2 regions of the Streptosporangium sp. H13245 genome follow, and region 1 is predicted to be linked to the other one. Evidence: riboswitches for the same ligand, from Rfam matches in the RefSeq annotation. Region 1 holds a riboswitch; the other holds the start of a gene.
The links. Region 1 has a riboswitch for glycine ahead of gcvP (aminomethyl-transferring glycine dehydrogenase). Riboswitches for the same ligand answer to the same signal wherever they lie in the genome.
Positions count from the first base shown of each region.

Region 2: it holds a riboswitch for glycine, as region 1 does, so the genes downstream of both, gcvT (glycine cleavage system aminomethyltransferase GcvT) here and gcvP (aminomethyl-transferring glycine dehydrogenase) in region 1, are expected to answer to the same signal.

Region 1 covers NZ_JBSZKT010000030.1:60,444-69,392, reverse strand. The annotation lists gene ACW9TB_RS30170 (sugar phosphate nucleotidyltransferase) at 1-812, shown strand, start outside; gene ACW9TB_RS30165 (FHA domain-containing protein) at 1,066-1,578, shown strand; gene ftsR (transcriptional regulator FtsR) at 1,605-2,255, shown strand; gene ACW9TB_RS30155 (bifunctional nuclease family protein) at 2,335-2,805, shown strand; gene ACW9TB_RS30150 (MerR family transcriptional regulator) at 2,950-3,570, shown strand; glycine riboswitch at 3,586-3,678, shown strand; gene gcvP (aminomethyl-transferring glycine dehydrogenase) at 3,864-6,719, shown strand; gene ACW9TB_RS30140 (hypothetical protein) at 6,835-7,617, shown strand; gene ACW9TB_RS30135 (hypothetical protein) at 7,695-8,045, opposite strand; gene ACW9TB_RS30130 (alpha/beta hydrolase family protein) at 8,177-8,809, shown strand; gene ACW9TB_RS30125 (DUF5999 family protein) at 8,816-8,949, opposite strand, start outside.
Region 2 covers NZ_JBSZKT010000005.1:83,369-92,317, reverse strand. The annotation lists gene ACW9TB_RS12035 (glutamine synthetase family protein) at 1-345, shown strand, start outside; gene ACW9TB_RS12030 (aldehyde dehydrogenase family protein) at 348-1,694, shown strand; gene ACW9TB_RS12025 (3-oxoacyl-ACP reductase) at 1,700-2,464, shown strand; gene ACW9TB_RS12020 (gamma-glutamyl-gamma-aminobutyrate hydrolase family protein) at 2,619-3,314, shown strand; glycine riboswitch at 3,558-3,656, shown strand; glycine riboswitch at 3,657-3,751, shown strand; gene gcvT (glycine cleavage system aminomethyltransferase GcvT) at 3,785-4,876, shown strand; gene gcvH (glycine cleavage system protein GcvH) at 4,873-5,262, shown strand; gene ACW9TB_RS12005 (L-serine ammonia-lyase) at 5,335-6,711, shown strand; gene ACW9TB_RS12000 (hypothetical protein) at 7,193-8,949, shown strand, end outside.

The DNA of each region.
Region 1 (8,949 bases):
CGCTGGTGCTGCCCAGCCTGCTGGGCCGGGTCGGGGTGGACGTGCTGACCGTCAACAACCGGCTGGACGACGCCTCGCCCACCGAGACCCTCGCCGAGCGCCGCCGCGACCTGCAGCGCCTCTCGGAGCTCGTCAGCTCCTCCAGGGCGGCCTTCGGGGTGCGCTTCGACCCGGTGGGGGAGCGGGTCGCGCTGGTGGACGAGATGGGCCAGCTGATCAGCGAGGAGCGCGCCCTGCTGGTGGTGCTCGACCTGGTCGCCGCCGAGCGGCGCGGAGGCCAGGTGGCGCTGCCGGTCACCACCACCCGGGTCGCCGAGCAGGTCTGCAGGTTCCACGGCGTCCAGGCCGAGTGGACCTCCACCGCGATCGACGCGCTCACCGCCGCCGCCAGGGGGCCAGAGATGATCTTCGCGGCCGACGGGCGCGGCGGTTTCATCGTGCCCGAGTTCGGGCCCACGGTGGACGGCCTGGCGGTGTTCCTGCGCCTGCTGGGCCTGGTCGCCAGGACCCGGCTCTCGCTCAGCCAGATCGACGCCAGGATCCCCGAGGCCAAGCTGCTGCGCCGGACCGTGCCGACCCCGTGGGCGGCCAAGGGCGCGGTGATGCGCTCGGTCATCGAGGCCGCCGAGCACTACCGCATCGACACCACCGACGGGGTCCGGGTCGTCGCAGAGGACGGCAGCTGGGCCCTGGTGCTGCCCGACCCGACGGAGGCGGTCACCCACCTGTGGGCCGAGGGGTTCGACGTCGACTCCGCGCAGACCCTGATCGAGCACTGGGCGCGGGTGGTCGAGGAGGCCGCGGGCGGCTGAGACGGCCTCCGTAGAGGCGTCCGGGGCGAGTCGATGCGACAAACACAGCGCGGCGCCATGGACCGGGGACAGTGCCCCACTGTAACTTTGTCACCGACCGTACCCGCGGTTCAGCGTCAGCCTTGACCTTCGCGCCTCATCACTGTATGTTGCGGCATTCGCAGTCCGAGAAAACACTTGAGAAGCGAAGAAGCGAGGCGCGCATCACTGAGCACCGTTGCCGCGTCTTCGCGGTAGGAGGCCGAGCCGATCGATGCCGAGCGTCTACTGCACGCAGTGCGGTCATGCCAATCCTGAGGATGCCCGTTTCTGTTCACGATGCGGGTCGCCGCTTACCAAAGCCGAGACCCCCGGAGACAGCACATCGACGATCTCCCTCTCCGGGATCGAGGCCTACGAGGCGGAGACAGGTGAGACGCTTCTCGCCGAACGGCAGGCCGTCGAGCAGTTGCCCCCGGGCACCGCGCTGCTGGTCGCGATGCGCGGTCCCAACGCCGGCAGCAGGTTCCTGCTCGACAGCGACCTCACCACCGTGGGCCGCCATCCCGAGAGCGACATCTTCCTCGACGACATCACGGTCTCGCGCCGCCACGTGGAGTTCTACCGGCGCGGCGGCGGGGTCTTCACCGTCCGCGACATCGGCAGCCTGAACGGCACGTACGTGAACCGCGAGCGCATCGAGGAGGTCCCGCTGTACGGCGGGGACGAGGTGCAGATCGGCAAGTTCCGCCTCGTCTTCCTCACCCGCGGCGCCGCTGGAGGATGATGAGCTCGCAGGCCGCTCGTGCGCACATGAGCATCGGGGAGGTGCTCGCTCTCCTGCAGGGCGAGTTCCCCGACGTCAGCATCTCCAAGATTCGTTTCCTGGAGGGCGAGGGGTTGATCGAGCCGGAGCGCAGTCCCTCCGGCTACCGCAAGTTCAGCTACGCCGACGTCGAGCGGCTGCGCTACATCCTCAGCGAGCAGCGTGACCGCTACCTGCCGCTGAGGGTGATCAAGGACCATCTGGCGGCGGCCGACCGCGAGGAGCGCCCGGCCGCCCGGCCGCGCGCCGTCCCCGACGACGCGCCCCCCGAGATCCGGCTCACCCGCGAGGAGCTGATCGCCGCCGCCGAGCTGGACGAGGAGACCCTCGCCGAGCTTGAGGACTACGGCCTGCTCGCCGCCGTGGCCCGCTACTACGACGCCGAGGCGCTGGCCGTGGCCCGCAGCGTCGGGGCCCTGGCCGCCTTCGGCCTGCGCGCCCGCCATCTGCGGGCGGTCAAGGCCGCCGCCGAGCGCGAGGCGGGCCTGGTGGAGCAGGCCGTCGCCCCGCTGCTGCGCCGCCGGGGGCCGGGCGCCATCGACCAGGCCGACGAGACGGCGAGGGAGATTTCCGGCCTGCTGCTGGAATTGCACGCCTCGCTGCTGCGTTCCGGCGTTCGTGGGGCCCTGGGCCGGTGAGAACCTGACCAGGCACTCGTACCCTCACGAGTGTTACGTTGAACAAACCGGTCGGAATCCAGCGAAGACGGAGCAGCCCGTGTTGCAGATGGAGGTCGTGGGCGTTCGAGTTGAGATGCCCTCCAACCAGCCGATCGTCTTGCTGAAAGAGACACATGGGGAGCGTTATCTACCTATCTGGATCGGCATGACGGAGGCCACGGCGATCGCCATGGCCCAGGCCGAGGAGCCACCGCCCCGGCCGCTCACCCATGACCTGTTCCGCGACGTGCTCGAAGGGCTCGGGGTCCGGCTGAGCACGGTCAACATCGTCGCCCTGCGCGACGGCATCTTCTTCGCCGATCTCGTGTTCTCCAACGGGGTGGAGGTGAGCGCGCGTCCCTCGGACTCGATCGCCTTGGCACTTCGTACCGGCGCACGTATCTTCGCGAGTGAGGACGTGGTCCGGGAGGCGGGGGTGATCATCCCCGACGACCAGGAGGACGAGGTGGAGAAGTTCAGGGAGTTCCTTGACACGATCACGCCCGAGGACTTCGGCCGCGCGGGGTAGGAATTTCGGTGCATTTACGCTTCACGACGCGCCGGGTGGGGTCGTTGACTGGACTTGGCCCCAGTCCTACGGTGCAAGTGAAACCCGCGGTCGTGCGTAAACCCCCAGATCAGGCCGTGGGATGAGAGAAAGCCGGAGGTCCGCGTGGCGGTCAGCAGCGGCGAGGGTAGAAACGCCGATCAGGATGACCCGGAACGGCGCCAGTCGGCACGTCAGCGCGCGGGTGAAGAGGGTCTGCTGTTCGACGGGCAACCGGTGAAAGTGCCCGCCGACATCGGCTACCGGGGCCCGACGGCCTGTTCGGCGGCCGGCATCACCTACCGGCAACTCGACTACTGGGCGCGCACCGGCCTGGTCGAGCCCACCGTGCGCGCCGCCCACGGCTCCGGCACCCAGCGGCTGTACGGTTTTCGCGACATCCTGGTCCTCAAGGTCGTCAAGCGGCTCCTCGACACCGGCGTCTCCCTCCAGCAGATCCGCATCGCCGTGCAGCACCTGCGCGACAGGGGGGTCAACGACCTGGCCGGGATCACCCTGATGAGCGACGGGGTGAGCGTCTACGAGTGCACCTCGCCCGACGAGGTCATCGACCTCCTCCAGGGCGGTCAGGGAGTCTTCGGCATAGCACTGGGACGGGTGTGGCAGGAGGTGGAGGGCTCCCTCGCGGATCTGCCCGGCGAACGTGCGGAGTCGGGCGAGGGCCCTTTAGGCGATCATCAGGCCGATGAGCTGGCCCGCCGTCGCAGAGCACGACGAACCGGGTAAACTCGGACCTGCCACTGACCCTGTGCGGGAGAGACCCCGACCAAGATCGGGGCGCCGAAGGAGCAACCTCCCCGGAATCTCTCAGGCACCCGGTACCGCACGGACGAGGCAACTCTGGAAAGCAGGCGCGCTCGCCAGGCGCGACTCACCGACGGTGCAAGCCTCCCGGAAAATGGGGCAGGTGAAGCTCTCAGGTCACGACCCGCGAACGACGGTCGTGATGACAGAGGGGGAGACCAGGCATACGCCCGCGCCCAGCGCCGGTCTCCACCCCGTCCCGGGAGGCTTCACCAATGACCGACCTGTCATCGCTCAGCGAGCTCAGCTCCCCGCCGTTCGCGACCCGCCACATAGGGCCGGACGACGCCGCCCAGACCCGCATGCTGGAGGCGGTCGGATTCGCCTCCGTCGCCGACCTGGTCGCGGTGGCCGTGCCCGAGGCGATCCGCTCCTCGGCCAGGCTGAGCCTGCCCCCGGCGGCCGGGGAGTCCGAGGCCCTCGCGGAGCTGCGGGTCCTCGCCGGGCGCAACACCGTGCTCACCTCGATGATCGGCCTGGGCTACCACGACACGATCACCCCGGGCGTCATCCGCCGCAACCTCCTGGAGAACCCGGGCTGGTACACCGCGTACACGCCCTACCAGCCGGAGATCTCCCAGGGCCGCCTGGAGGCCCTGATCAACTTCCAGACCGTCGTCTCCGACCTGACCGCGCTCGACGTCGCCGGGGCCTCCCTGCTGGACGAGGCCACCGCCGCCGCCGAGGCGATGACCCTGGCCCGCCGCGCGGGCCGCGGCCCCTCGAAGGTGTTCGTGGTCGACGCCGACGCGCTGCCGCAGACCAAGGCGGTGCTGCGCACCCGCGCCGAGCCGCTCGGCATCGAGCTGGTCGAGAGCGACTTCACCGCCGAGCTTCCCGAGTGCTTCGGGGTGCTCGTGCAGTACCCCGGCGCCAGCGGCAGGGTCCGCGACTTCCGCGCCGTCGCCGACGCCGCCCACGCGCGCGGCGCCCAGGTGGTCGCCGCGGCCGACCTGCTGGCCCTCACCCTCCTGGCCGCGCCCGGCGAGCTCGGTGCCGACATCGCGGTCGGCTCCTCGCAGCGCTTCGGCGTCCCCCTCGGGTTCGGCGGCCCCCACGCGGCCTACATGGCGGTCCGCGACGGCCTCCAGCGCCAGCTGCCGGGCCGCCTGGTGGGCGTCTCCCAGGACGCCGACAAGCGTCCCGCGTACCGGCTCGCGCTGCAGACCCGCGAGCAGCACATCCGCCGCGAGAAGGCCACCAGCAACATCTGCACCGCGCAGGTGCTGCTCGCCGTGATCGCCGGCATGTACGCCGTCTACCACGGCCCCGAGGGGCTGCGCAGGATCGGCAGGCGCACCCACCGGCACGCCGTCGTGCTCGCCGAGGCCCTGCGCCAGGGGGGTGTCGAGGTCGTGCACGACACCTTCTTCGACACCGTGCTCGCCAGGGTGCCCGGCCGCGCCGAGGGGGTCGTCGCCGCGGCCCGCGACAACGGGGTCAACCTGCGCCTGGTCGACGCCGACCACGTGGGCGTCACCTGCGACGAGAGGACCGAGCCCCTCCACCTGGAGCAGGTCCTGGCCGCCTTCGAGATCAGCGGCACCGTGCTGGCCGACCTGGACGCCGCCGCGCACGACGCGCTGCCCGCCACGCTGGCGCGGACCGGCGACTACCTGACCCACCCGGTCTTCCACAGCCACCGCTCAGAGACGGCCATGCTGCGCTACCTGCGCAGGCTCCAGGACAAGGACATCGCGCTCGACCGGTCGATGATCCCGCTGGGCTCCTGCACCATGAAGCTCAACGCGACCACCGAGATGGAGCCGATCACCTGGCCGGAGTTCGCCGGGCTGCACCCCTACGCGCCCGAGGACCAGGCCGCGGGCTACCTCGAGCTGATCGGGGAGCTGGAGCACTGGCTGGCCGAGGTCACCGGCTACGACGCCGTGTCGCTCCAGCCGAACGCGGGTTCCCAGGGCGAGTTCGCCGGGCTCCTGGCGATCCGCGCCTACCACACCGCGCGCGGCGAGTCGGGCCGCGACGTCTGCCTGATCCCCTCGTCCGCGCACGGCACCAACGCCGCGAGCGCCGTCATGGCGGGCATGCGCGTGGCCGTGGTCGCCTGCGACGACGAGGGCAACGTCGACCTCGACGACCTCGTCGCGAAGATCGGCAAGCACCGCGAGCAGCTTGCCGCGATCATGGTGACCTACCCGTCCACGCACGGCGTGTACGAGGAGACGATCGTCCGGATCTGCGAGCTGGTGCACGAGGCCGGTGGCCAGGTCTACGTCGACGGCGCCAACCTCAACGCGCTGGTCGGCCTGGCCAGGCCGGGGGAGTTCGGGGCGGACGTCTCCCACCTCAACCTGCACAAGACCTTCTGCATCCCGCACGGCGGCGGCGGCCCCGGCGTCGGCCCGGTCGCGGTCCGCGCGCACCTGGCCGGATACCTGCCCGGCCACCCGCTGCGCGAGGGCGGCCCGGTGGGCCCGGTCTCGGCCGCCCCGTACGGCTCGGCGGGCATCCTGCCCATCTCCTGGGCCTACATCCGGATGATGGGCGCCGACGGCCTGAAGGCGGCCACCGAGCAGGCCATCCTGTCGGCCAACTACCTGGCCCGCAGGCTCAGCCCCCACTACCCGGTCCTCTACACCGGCCGCGGCGGCCTCGTCGCCCACGAGTGCATCGTCGATTTGCGCCAGATCACCAAGGAGACCGGGGTGACGGTCGACGACGTGGCCAAGCGCCTCATCGACTACGGCTTCCACGCCCCGACCATGTCCTTCCCGGTGGCCGGCACGCTGATGATCGAGCCGACCGAGAGCGAGGACCTGGCCGAGCTCGACCGGTTCTGCGAGGCGATGATCGCGATCCGCGAGGAGATCGCGAAGGTCGCCTCCGGCGCGTACGACAGGACCGACAACCCGCTGCGCAACGCCCCGCACACGGCCGACAGCCTCGTCGCCGACGAGTGGGGCCACCCCTACGGCCGCACCGAGGCGGCCTACCCGCTGCCGTCGGTGCGCGAGGGCAAGTACTGGTCGCCGGTCCGCCGCATCGACCAGGCCTACGGTGACCGCAACCTGGTCTGCTCCTGCCCTCCCCTTGAGGCGTACGAGGACTGACCTCCGCGAGGGCGGAAACCCCGCGCCGAGCGCGATATTCGCCGGGAATGCGACAGGACGGAGGGCGCCCCGAGTCGTTAGGCTCGGGGCGTCTCCGTATCCGGAAGGATCCCGCATGCCTGAGGTGGACACCCGTCCCTTGGACACCGCGCGAAGACTGGCCGAGTCCGGCGATCTCGACGGCGCCGCCACGATCTTCGCCGAGCTGGTCGCCGATCCCGCCGAGCCCGACCGGGCCCAGGCGGCGGTGGGTCTCGCGGTGGTGCTGGAGCAGGGCGGGGACGTTCCGGGCTCCCGCTCGGCCGCGCGCACCGCGCTGGCGACCGGGCACCCGGAGTTCGCCGCCCAGGCCGCCTGCCTGCTCGCGGCGAGCTTCGAGCGGGAGGGCCTGGCCGACCAGGCCCGCGCCGCCTGGCAGGCCGCGCTGGGCGTCGGCCATCTCGCCTACGTCCCGCTGGCGCACATGGCCCTCGCCAGGCTCGCCACGGGCGAGGAGGAGGCCGAGCGGTCGCTGCGTGACGCGCTGGCCACCGCCGACCCGGAGATCGCTCCCCGTGCCGCTCAGCGGCTGGCGGAGGCGTTCCTTGAGGAGGGGGAGCCGGGGGAGGCCGCCCAGGTGCTCCTGGAGGCGCTCTCGGTGCCCGACGCGGCCGAGGTGCCGAGACTGCGGGTGATGCTCGGCATCGCCCATCTGGAGCTGGCCTGCGCCGAGTTCTCCGGCGCGATCGAGGAGGGCGGCGACGTCGAGACCGGCGCGCTGGCGATCGAGCTCCTGGCCCGCACGCTGCCGCTCAGGGGGCGCGACGAGGACGCCGAGCGCGTGTGGCGCTACGGTCTGGAAAGCGCCGACGAGGATCTCGCCGGTGAGGTCCGCCTGCGCCTCGACCGGGACCTCTGAGGCCGGGACTCCTGGCCGGGACCTCTGAGGGGCCGGGGCCTCTGAGGGGCCGGGGCCTCCGAGGGGTCCCGCGGGGGTCAGTCGCGCTCCCGCCAGCGGCTCAGGGCGTGGGCGAAGTTGATCGCGACGATCCCGCCCCAGGCCAGCAGCAGCCCGGCGGTGCCGGCGTTCTGCACGGCGATGGCGGTCAGCGGGATCCCGATGCCCATCGAGCCGAGGGCGATCGGGATCGAGGAGTTGCCGCCTTTGCGTGGCCTGGCCCTCGGCGCCCCGGCGGCGTGCATCTCGGCGCGCACCCGGTGGGCGATGGTCGCGTCGAGGCGCGACACGAACGACTCGATGAGCGCGGTCTCGTACTCCGGGCCGAGGTCGCGGCGGGCCTCGACGGTGGCGCGCATGTCCTGGCGGATATCTTGATAGTCCTGCACGCTTCGATTGTTTCCTCCGCCCCTGCCGCCAGGCATCAGTCATTAGGACGAGATCCGTGTCCACCTCCGAGCCAACCTCCGCCGCACGGCCCTCCGCCCCGGGGACCACACCGGCGTCCCGGCCCGCGCCCCTGGAGATCGCGACCCCGCACGGCCCGGCCCTGGTGGAGATCGACGAGGTGGCCGCCCCGCGCTTCCTGCTGGTGCTCACCCACGGCTCGGCGGGGGGAGTGGACGCCCCCGACCTGCTGGCCGTACGGGACGCCGTGACGGCGATCGGCGGGACGGTCGCGCGGGTGCTCCAGCCGTTCCGGGTACGCGGCGCCCGCGCGCCGGGATCGGCGGTCAGGCAGGACGAGGCGTGGGAGACGCTGGTGGCCGGGCTGCGCGGGCGCTATCCGGGGCTGCCGCTGGCGCAGGGCGGGCGGAGCAACGGGGCCAGGGTCGCATGCCGTACGGCCGGGAGGGTCGGGGCCCGCGCGGTCGTCGCGCTGGCCTTCCCGCTGCACCCGCCGAGGAAACCGGAGCGGTCACGGGCCGGGGAGCTGCGCGCGGCGGGGGTGGACGTGCTGGTGGTGAACGGAGACCGTGACCCGTTCGGCGTGCCCGAGGCGGCGGACGCCGCGCGCCTGGTGGTGCTGCCGGGAGAGGGTCACGACCTCGGGAGGAATCCCGCCGGGGTGGGCGAGGTGGTCGCCGAGTGGCTCGACGCGAGGATGCGGCCGGACTCGGCGGACCCGCTCAGCGTGACCGGCCAGAGGTGACGGGTTTCAGGCGACGCCGGCCAGTGGCCGGTGCGGCTCGATGACGGCACCGTCCGGGAGGAGCTCGCCGGTGTCGTCGAACAGCACCACACCGTTGCAGAGCAGGCTCCAGCCCTGCTCGGGGTGGGCCGCCATGGTGC
Region 2 (8,949 bases), on a different contig from region 1:
CTGGTCGGCCACGGCCCCTCGCTGCGGATCGAGAACCGGGTGCCCGGCGGCGACGTCAACCCCTACCTGGCGGTCTCGGCCCTGGTCGCGGCCGGGCTGCACGGCATCGAGAACGAGCTGCCGCTTGAGGACGCCTTCACGGGGAACGCCTACTCGTCGGGCGCGGAGACCGTGCCGAGTACGCTGCGGGGCGCGCTGGAGCTCTGGGAGGGCTCCGCGTTCGCGACGGCCGCCTTCGGCGAGGACGTCGTGGCGCACTACGCGAACAACGCCCGGGTCGAGCTGGCCGCCTTCGACGCGGCGGTGACCGACTGGGAGCTTTTCCGGGGATTCGAACGGATGTGAATGTGAAGATCATCAATCCGGCGACAGAAGAGGTGGTCGCCGAGATCGGGATGGCGGACGCCGCCGAGACCGACAGGGCGGTGGAGCGCGCCGGGCGCGCCTTCGCGACCTGGCGGAACGTCGGCCCGGGAGACCGGGCCCGGCTGCTGCGCCGTTTCGCCTCGCTGGTGCGCGAGCACGCCGAGGAGCTCGCCCTGCTGGAGGTCGCCAACTCCGGGCACACGATCGGCAACGCCCGCTGGGAGGCGGGCAACGTCGCCGACGTCCTCGACTTCTACGCCGGGGCGCCCGAGCGCAACCACGGCCTGCAGATCCCGGTGCCCGGCGGGCTGGACGTCACCTTCAGGGAGCCGCTGGGCGTCGTCGGCGTGATCGTGCCGTGGAACTTCCCGATGGTCATCATGACCTGGGGGCTGGCCCCGGCGCTGGCCGCGGGCAACACCGTGATCGTCAAGCCCGCCGAGTGGACGCCGCTCACCGCCCTGCGGGTGGCCGAGCTGGCCCTGGCCGCCGGTCTGCCCGAGGGGGTGTTCCAGGTCCTGCCCGGGGCCGGGGAGGTGGCGGGCGCCCGGCTGGTCGAGCACCCCGGCGTAGCGAAGATCGTGTTCACCGGCTCGACCGAGGTCGGCAAGGAGATCGCCGCCACGTGCGCCGGGCAGGTCAAGCGGCTCACCCTGGAGCTGGGCGGCAAGAGCGCCAACGTGGTCTTCGCCGACGCCGACCTGGAGAAGGCCGCGGCGACCGCGCCGTACGCGGTGTTCGACAACGCGGGCCAGGACTGCTGCGCGCGCTCCCGGATCCTGGTCGAGCGCTCGGTGCACGACGAGTTCCTGGCCAGGTTCGGGGAGGCGGTGCTGGACGTCAGGGTCGGCGACCCCCGCGACGAGGCCACCGAGATGGGCCCGCTGATCAGCGCCGAGCACCGGGAACGGGTGGCCTCCTTCGTCACCGAGCCGCCCCACCTGCGGGGCACCTGCCCGCCGGGGCCGGGGTTCTGGTTCCCGCCGACGGTCCTGACGCCCCGGTCCGCGGACGACCGGGCGTTCACCGAGGAGATCTTCGGGCCGGTGGTGTCGGTGGTGCCGTTCGACGACGAGGCGGACGCCGTGCGGATCGCCAACGACACCCCGTACGGCCTGAGCGGGTCCATCTGGACCCGCGACGTCGGCCGGGCGCTCCGGGTGGCCAGGGCGGTCGAGGCGGGCAACCTCAGCGTCAACTCGCATTCGAGCGTCCGCTACTGGACCCCGTTCGGCGGTTTCAAACAGTCGGGCCTTGGCCGCGAGCTGGGCCCCGACGCCCTGTCAGCGTTCACCGAGACCAAGAACGTCTTCATTTCCGAGGAGTAGTAGCGATGCTGCGTTTGCAGGACCGGGTCGCCGTCATCACCGGCGCCGGAAGCGGGATCGGCCTGGCCACCGCGCGCCGGTTCGCCGAGGAGGGCGCCCGCGTCGTGTGCGTGGACCTGGACGAGACGACCGGCGCCAAGGCCGCCGACGAGGTCGGCGGGCTGTTCGTGCGGGCCGACGTGACCAGCGAGGAGGACGTCGCCCGCGTGTTCCGGACCGCGTTCGACACCTACGGCAGCGTGGACATCGCGTTCAACAACGCGGGCATCTCGCCGCCGGACGACGACTCGATCCTGGAGACCGGCATCGACGCCTGGCGCCGGGTCCAGGAGGTCAACCTCACCTCCGTCTACCTGTGCTGCAAGCACGCCATCCCGTACATGCGGCGGCAGGGCAAGGGGTCGATCATCAACACCGCGTCGTTCGTGGCCGTGATGGGGTCGGCGACCAGCCAGATCTCCTACACCGCCTCCAAGGGTGGGGTGCTGGCCATGTCCCGCGAGCTGGGCGTGCAGTTCGCCCGCGAGGGCATCCGGGTGAACGCCCTGTGCCCGGGGCCGGTGAACACGCCGCTGCTGCGGGAGCTGTTCGCCAAGGACCCCGAGCGGGCGCAGCGCCGCCTGGTCCACATCCCGGTGGGCCGCTTCGCCGAGGCGTCCGAGATCGCCGCCGCGGTGGCGTTCCTCGCCTCGGACGACGCCAGCTTCATCACCGGCTCCGAGTTCCTGGTGGACGGCGGCATCTCCGGCGCGTACGTCACCCCGCTGTAGCCCTTTCCGCGCGCCCCCCTCCCCCGCGGGCGACCCCGGCGTGTCCCCCGGCCTCGCCGCGGGTCGCCCCGCCATGGCCGGTAGCGTGCGGAGAGGGGGCACGGACCCCCCTGACCAGCCCTGACGTCGAGAAGCAAGAACAAGACAGGAGATCATGTCCCGTCCCGTCATCGGCATCACCTGCTACGTCGAGCCCGCGCGGTTCACCGTCTGGGAGACGACCACCGCGCTCCTGCCGTACGACTACGTCGACCACGTGGCCCGCGCGGGCGGGCAGCCGGTGATCCTGCCTCCGGCGGGTGACCCCGCGGCGCTGGCGGGGCGCCTGGACGGGCTGATCCTGGCCGGTGGCGGGGACGTCGGCCCGGAGCGGTACGGGCAGGAGCCGCACGAGCGGACCGGCTACGTCCGGCCGTTCCGCGACGACGCCGAGCTGGGGCTGGTCAGGGCGGCGCTGGAGCGGGGCCTGCCCTTCCTGGGGATCTGCAGGGGCATGCAGGTCCTGAACGTCTCGCTGGGCGGCACCCTCCACCAGCACCTGCCCGACGTGGTCGGTCACCCCGGGCACGCCCCGGCCCCCGGCCACTACGGCAGGATGCCGGTGTGGCTCGCCCCCGGCAGCCGGACCTCGAAGATCTTCGGGACCGAGACCGTGGACGTGGCCCACTACCACCACCAGGCCATCGACCGGCCTGCCGAGGGCCTCACCGTGACCGCCCACGCCGAGGACGGCACGATCGAGGCCGTGGAGGTGGACGACCACCCGTTCGCCGTCGCCGTCCAGTGGCACCCCGAGACCGACGGCGAGTCCGCTCTGTTCGAGGCACTGGTCCGGCACGCCACCCCCTGACCGGGACCGCGAGGGGATTTCGCTCGGCCTGTACGAACGGACGGATCGGGGCCGCGAGGGGATCTCGCCCACCCGGTACGGGCAGATGGGTCAGGGCCACGGGAGGATCTCGCCCGCCCGGTGCGGACGGACGGATCGGGACCGCGAAGGGATCTCGCTCGCCCGGTACGAACGGACGGATCAGGGCCGCGAGGGGATTTCGCTCGGCCGGTGCGGGCGGTTAGGCTGGCCGGTGACACCGATGAATCCCGTGCGGGAGAGCGTCCTGACACCCAGGCCAGGACCCCTGAAGGAGCAAGCCCTCCCCGCGAACCTCTCAAGGCAAAGGACCGTGCGGGTAGGTGCCCTCTGGAAAGCAGGTCCCACGACCTCGCCGAAGGTGAAAGTCCGGTAAAACCCGGATGAAACTCTCAGGCACCCACGACAGAGGGGGAGGATGCTCTCATCTGTCCCTTGTCTGAGGTGCGCACATGTCCCGACCTACGCCGCTGCGCGGCGTGCACGAGTCCCTCGGCGCGACGCTGACCGACTTCGCGGGCTGGCTGATGCCGCTCCGCTACGGCAGCGAGTCGGCCGAGCACAACGCGGTCCGCCAGGCGGCCGGCCTGTTCGACCTCTCCCACATGGGGGAGATCTTCGTGACGGGGCCGCAGGCCGCCGAAGCCCTCGACTACGCGCTGGTCGGCCACCTCTCCGCGCTGGAGCCCGGCCGCGCCCGCTACACGATGATCGTCGACGCCGAGGGCGGCGTGCTGGACGACCTGATCGTCTACCGGCTCGCCCCCGCCGAGTTCATGGTCGTCGCCAACGCCTCCAACTACCCGAGGGTGGCCGCCGAGCTGACCGGCCGCGCCAAGGGCTTCGACGCCGCGGTGGACGACCGCTCCGAGCGGTACGCGCTGGTCGCGGTCCAGGGCCCGCGCTCCGCGGAGATCCTGGGCTCGCTCACCGACGCCGACCTCGACGGGCTCAAGTACTACGCCGGACTGCCCGCCGTCGTCGCGGGCCACGAGGCCCTCGTCGCCCGTACGGGATACACCGGCGAGGACGGTTTCGAGCTGTTCGTCGCGGCCGGGGACGCCGAGCCGGTCTGGGCCGCCCTCACCGAGGCGGGCGCCCCGCACGGCCTGATCCCCGCGGGCCTGTCCGCCCGCGACACCCTCCGGCTGGAGGCCGGGATGCCGCTGTACGGCAACGAGCTGTCGGCCGGGCTGACTCCGTTCGACGCCGGGCTGGGCCGTGTGGTGAGGTTTGACAAGCCGGGCGACTTCGTCGGCCGGGCCGCCCTCGAATCGCGCAGGGACGTCCCGCCGTCCCGCCGCCTGGTCGGCCTGATCGCGACCGGCCGCAGGGTGCCCCGGCACGGGTATCCGGTGGTGGTCGCCGGTGACGGCGCCGTCGTCGGCGAGGTCACCAGCGGGGCACCCTCCCAGTCACTGGGCAGGCCCATCGCGATGGCCTACGTGGACAACGGCCTGTCGTCAGGACTGGCCGTCGACATCAGGGGCAGCCACGAGCCGGTCGAGGTCGTCGCACTGCCCTTCTACAGGAGGAAAAAATGAGCAGCATTCCCGAGGAACTGCACTACACCAAGGAACACGAGTGGATCTCCGGCATCGATGACGGCCTGACCCTCACCGTGGGCATCACCGCCTACGCCGCCGAAGCGCTGGGCGACGTGGTCTTCGTGCAGGTCCCCGAGGTCGGCTCGACGGTCGCCTCCGGTGACGCCGTCGGCGAGGTCGAGTCGACCAAGTCGGTGAGCGACATCTTCGCCCCGGTCTCCGGCGAGATCGTCGAGGTCAACCAGGCCGTCGTGGACGACCCCTCGCTGGTCAACAGCGACTCCTACGGCGACGGCTGGCTGTTCCGCGTACGTCTTGAGGGCTCCGCCGACGACCTGCTGTCGCCGGAGGAGTACGCCGCGCTCACCTCGGGTGAGTCCTAAGCCTCTCCCCCCTCGCGTCACGGTCACGCGCGTCCCCGGGCGCGCGTGGCCGTCCACGCTGGAAGGATTCAGATGACGATCAGCGTCTTCGATCTCTTCAAGATCGGAATCGGCCCGTCCAGCTCGCACACCGGCGGCCCGATGGCCGCCGCCCACAAGTTCGCCCGCGGCCTCCACCAGGACGGGCTCCTGGAGAAGACCGCCCGGGTGAGCGCCATCCTGTACGGCTCGCTGGGCCTGACCGGCAAGGGCCACGGCAGCGACAAGGCCGTGCTGCTCGGCCTGTCCGGCGAGAAGCCCGAGCTGGTCGACGTCGACACGGTCGACGCGCGGCTCGCCGCCATGCGCGAGTCCGGCACCATCTCCCTGTACGGCTCCCACGAGATCCCCTTCGTCATCGGCGAGGACCTCGTCTTCGAACGCAAGATCTCACTCCCCGGCCACCCCAACGGCATGCGCTTCACCGCGCTGTCCGAGTCCGGCGAGACGATCCGCGAGAAGGTCTACTACTCGGTGGGCGGCGGCTTCGTCGTCGACGAGAACGCCACCGGCGCCGACCGGATCAAACCCGACGACACCGTCCTGCCGTACCCCTTCACCACGGCCGCGGAGCTGCTCGCCCAGTGCGCGGAGACCGGGCTGTCGATCTCCGGGCTGATGCTGGAGAACGAGCGGGCGTTCGGCCGCACCGAGGCCGAGATCCGCGCCCAGCTGCTCGTCCTGTGGCGGGTGATGAGCGAGTGCGTACGGCGCGGCATCGGCAAGGAGGGCGTACTGCCCGGCGGCCTGAAGGTCCGCCGCCGCGCCCACCAGCTCCACCGGCAGCTGCGCAGCGAGTCGCCGGAGAAGGACTCGCTGCAGACGATGGACTGGGTCTCGCTGTTCGCCCTCGCGGTCAACGAGGAGAACGCCGCCGGTGGCCGGATCGTCACCGCGCCCACCAACGGCGCCGCGGGCATCATCCCGGCCGTGCTCACCTACTACGACCGCTTCACGAAGGACTCCGACGACGAGGGCGTGATCCGCTTCCTGCTGACCGCGGGGGCGATCGGCGTGCTGTTCAAGGAGAACGCCTCCATCTCCGGCGCCGAGGTCGGCTGCCAGGGCGAGGTCGGCTCGGCCTGCTCGATGGCCGCCGCCGGGCTCACCGAGGTGATGGGCGGCACCCCCGAGCAGGTCGAGAACGCCGCCGAGATCGGCATCGAGCACAACCTGGGGCTGACCTGCGACCCGATCGGCGGCCTGGTGCAGATCCCGTGCATCGAGCGCAACGCGGTCGCCTCGATCAAGGCCATCGCCGCCGCCAGGATCGCGATGCGCGGCGACGGCCGCCACTTCGTCTCGCTGGACAAGGCCATCAAGACGATGCGCGACACCGGCCGCGACATGCTCGACAAGTACAAGGAGACCAGCCGGGGAGGGCTCGCGGTGAACGTCATCGAGTGCTGAACGGGCCCCGGGTCGTGGACCGGGTCTTCGGACCTGGGACGAACGTCATCGACGTGTTGAGCGGACCCTGAACCGCGATGGGTCTTCGGACCCGGAAGAGTGCCGAGCGGTCCCGGATCGCGACGGGTTTTCAGACCTGGGACGAACGCCATCGGTGCCGAACGGGTCTTCGGGCCCGGAACGAACGTCATCGAATGCCGAGCGGGTCCCGGGTCGTGACGGATCTTGAACGTCGCCGGGTGCGAGCGGTCCCGGATCGCGGCGGGTCTACAGGGCGGCTTCCGCTCCCCGGGACGAACGCCGGGAGCCGGACGAAGAGCCCGAGGGGCCCGAGGAGTCCCTGGAAAGCATGCGGGAGGCGGGACCGGAAGGCCCTTCGGGACATATAACCCGATCGCTATCAAATTTCGCATCACGTGCAGGCTCCTCCGCTCCCGCGCCTATGCTGGGTGGCCATGTGCGCGGGATTCGGGAGGTCGCGGTGGTAACGGGAACACACCCGGCAAGCCGTTCCCATCGCTCCCAGCGCCCCGCGAAACCCTCCCTCCCCCTGCGGACGCTCCGCTTCCTCGGGTCGCACTGGCTCTTCATCACCGCCCTGCTGGCGGGCGGCGGCCTGCGGGTCCTCGCCATGCTCGGCTACCGGCCCGCCCTGTGGTTCTGGGCCGACTCCTTCGTCTACCTGAACGCGGGACTCGATCCCCGCCCCCTGGAGTCCCGTCCCGCGGGCTACGCGCTGTTCCTGTGGATTCTCAAGCCGCTGTCCAGCGTCCCCGCGGTCGTCGCGGTGCAGCACCTGCTCGGACTGGTCGTGGCCGTCTGCGTCTACCTGCTGCTGCGCAGGCTGGGCGGGCTGCCGGGGTGGGGCGCGACGCTCGCCGCGCTGCCGGTGCTGCTGGACGCCTACCAGATCCAGCTCGAACACCTCGTCATGGCGGACCTGCTCTTCCAGTTCCTGGCGGTGCTGGCGGTCACGCTGCTGCTGTGGCGGCGGCGCCCCGCGGTGTGGGTCGCGGCGCTGGCCGGAGCGCTGCTGGCCGCGGCGACCGTCACCCGCACGATCGGGCTGCCGCTGATCGCCGTGGCACTGGTCTGCATGGTGATCCGCAGGGCCGGGTGGCGGGCGGTCGTCGCCGCGACGCTGGCCGCCGCGATCGGCCTGGGCTCGTACGCGGCCTGGTTCAGGGCAGAGCACGGGACCTTCGGGATCACCAGGGGAAACACCTTCCTCTGGGCGCGGACGATGACCTTCGCCGACTGCGCCAGAATCCACCCGCCCGGCCCCGAGGCGGCCCTGTGCCCCGTCGAGCCGCTGGGACAGCGCGCGGCACCGCCCGTCTACATCTGGGACGCCAAGTCCCCGCTGAACAAGGTCAAGGGCAGCTGGGCGGAGCGGGACGCGCTCGCGGGCACCTTCGCCACCCAGGCGATCATGGCCCAGCCGTTCGACTTCCTCCGGGCGGGCCTGGAGGACGCGGCCCACATCTTCGACTGGACCCGGCGTGTCTACCCCGCTCCCGGTCCGCAGAGCGCCTACGTCTTCCCCGACACCGTGCGGCCCTTCTCCTCGGGGGCCGCCTCGCAGGGCAAGACCGCCGAGGAGCTGACCGTGGCCTACCAGGGCTCGTCGGGGGCGCCGGTGATGGCCGAGCCGTACGCGGGCTGGCTGCGCGACTACCAGGCGTACGGCTTCGTGCGGGGCCCGTACCTCGCGGTGATCCTGCTGGTCGGCCTGGTCGGCGTGCTGATGCGGCTGCGGCGGCTCGGCGGCGTGGTGCTGCTGCCGTGGGCCGCGGGGACCATGCTGCTGATCCTGCCGCCCTTCATCGCGGCCTTCGACCACCGCTACGTCATCCCCGCCCTCCCGCTGGCCTGCCTGGCCGCCGGGCTCGCCTTCGGGTCCAGGCACGAGGAGAGGGCACCGGAGGCCGAGGATCCGGACGAGGATCCGCCGGATGACGGCCCCGGCGACGACGACCCGTTCCAGGTCGCGGCGGTCGAGCGGCCGGTGTACGCGAGCCCCGTCAGGGAGACGGCGCACGGGTCGTACGACGGGCAGGCGTACGGGGAGACCTCGTACGGAGGAACCCTGCCCAGGGCCTCGTACGGCGACACGGCGGAACGACCGGCGTACGGCGCGACGGGGGAACGACCCGCGTACGGCGCGACGGGTGAGCGGCCGGTGTACGGGGGGTCAGCGGCGGCGAACGTGCAGGCGAACCAGCACGCCGAGTTCTA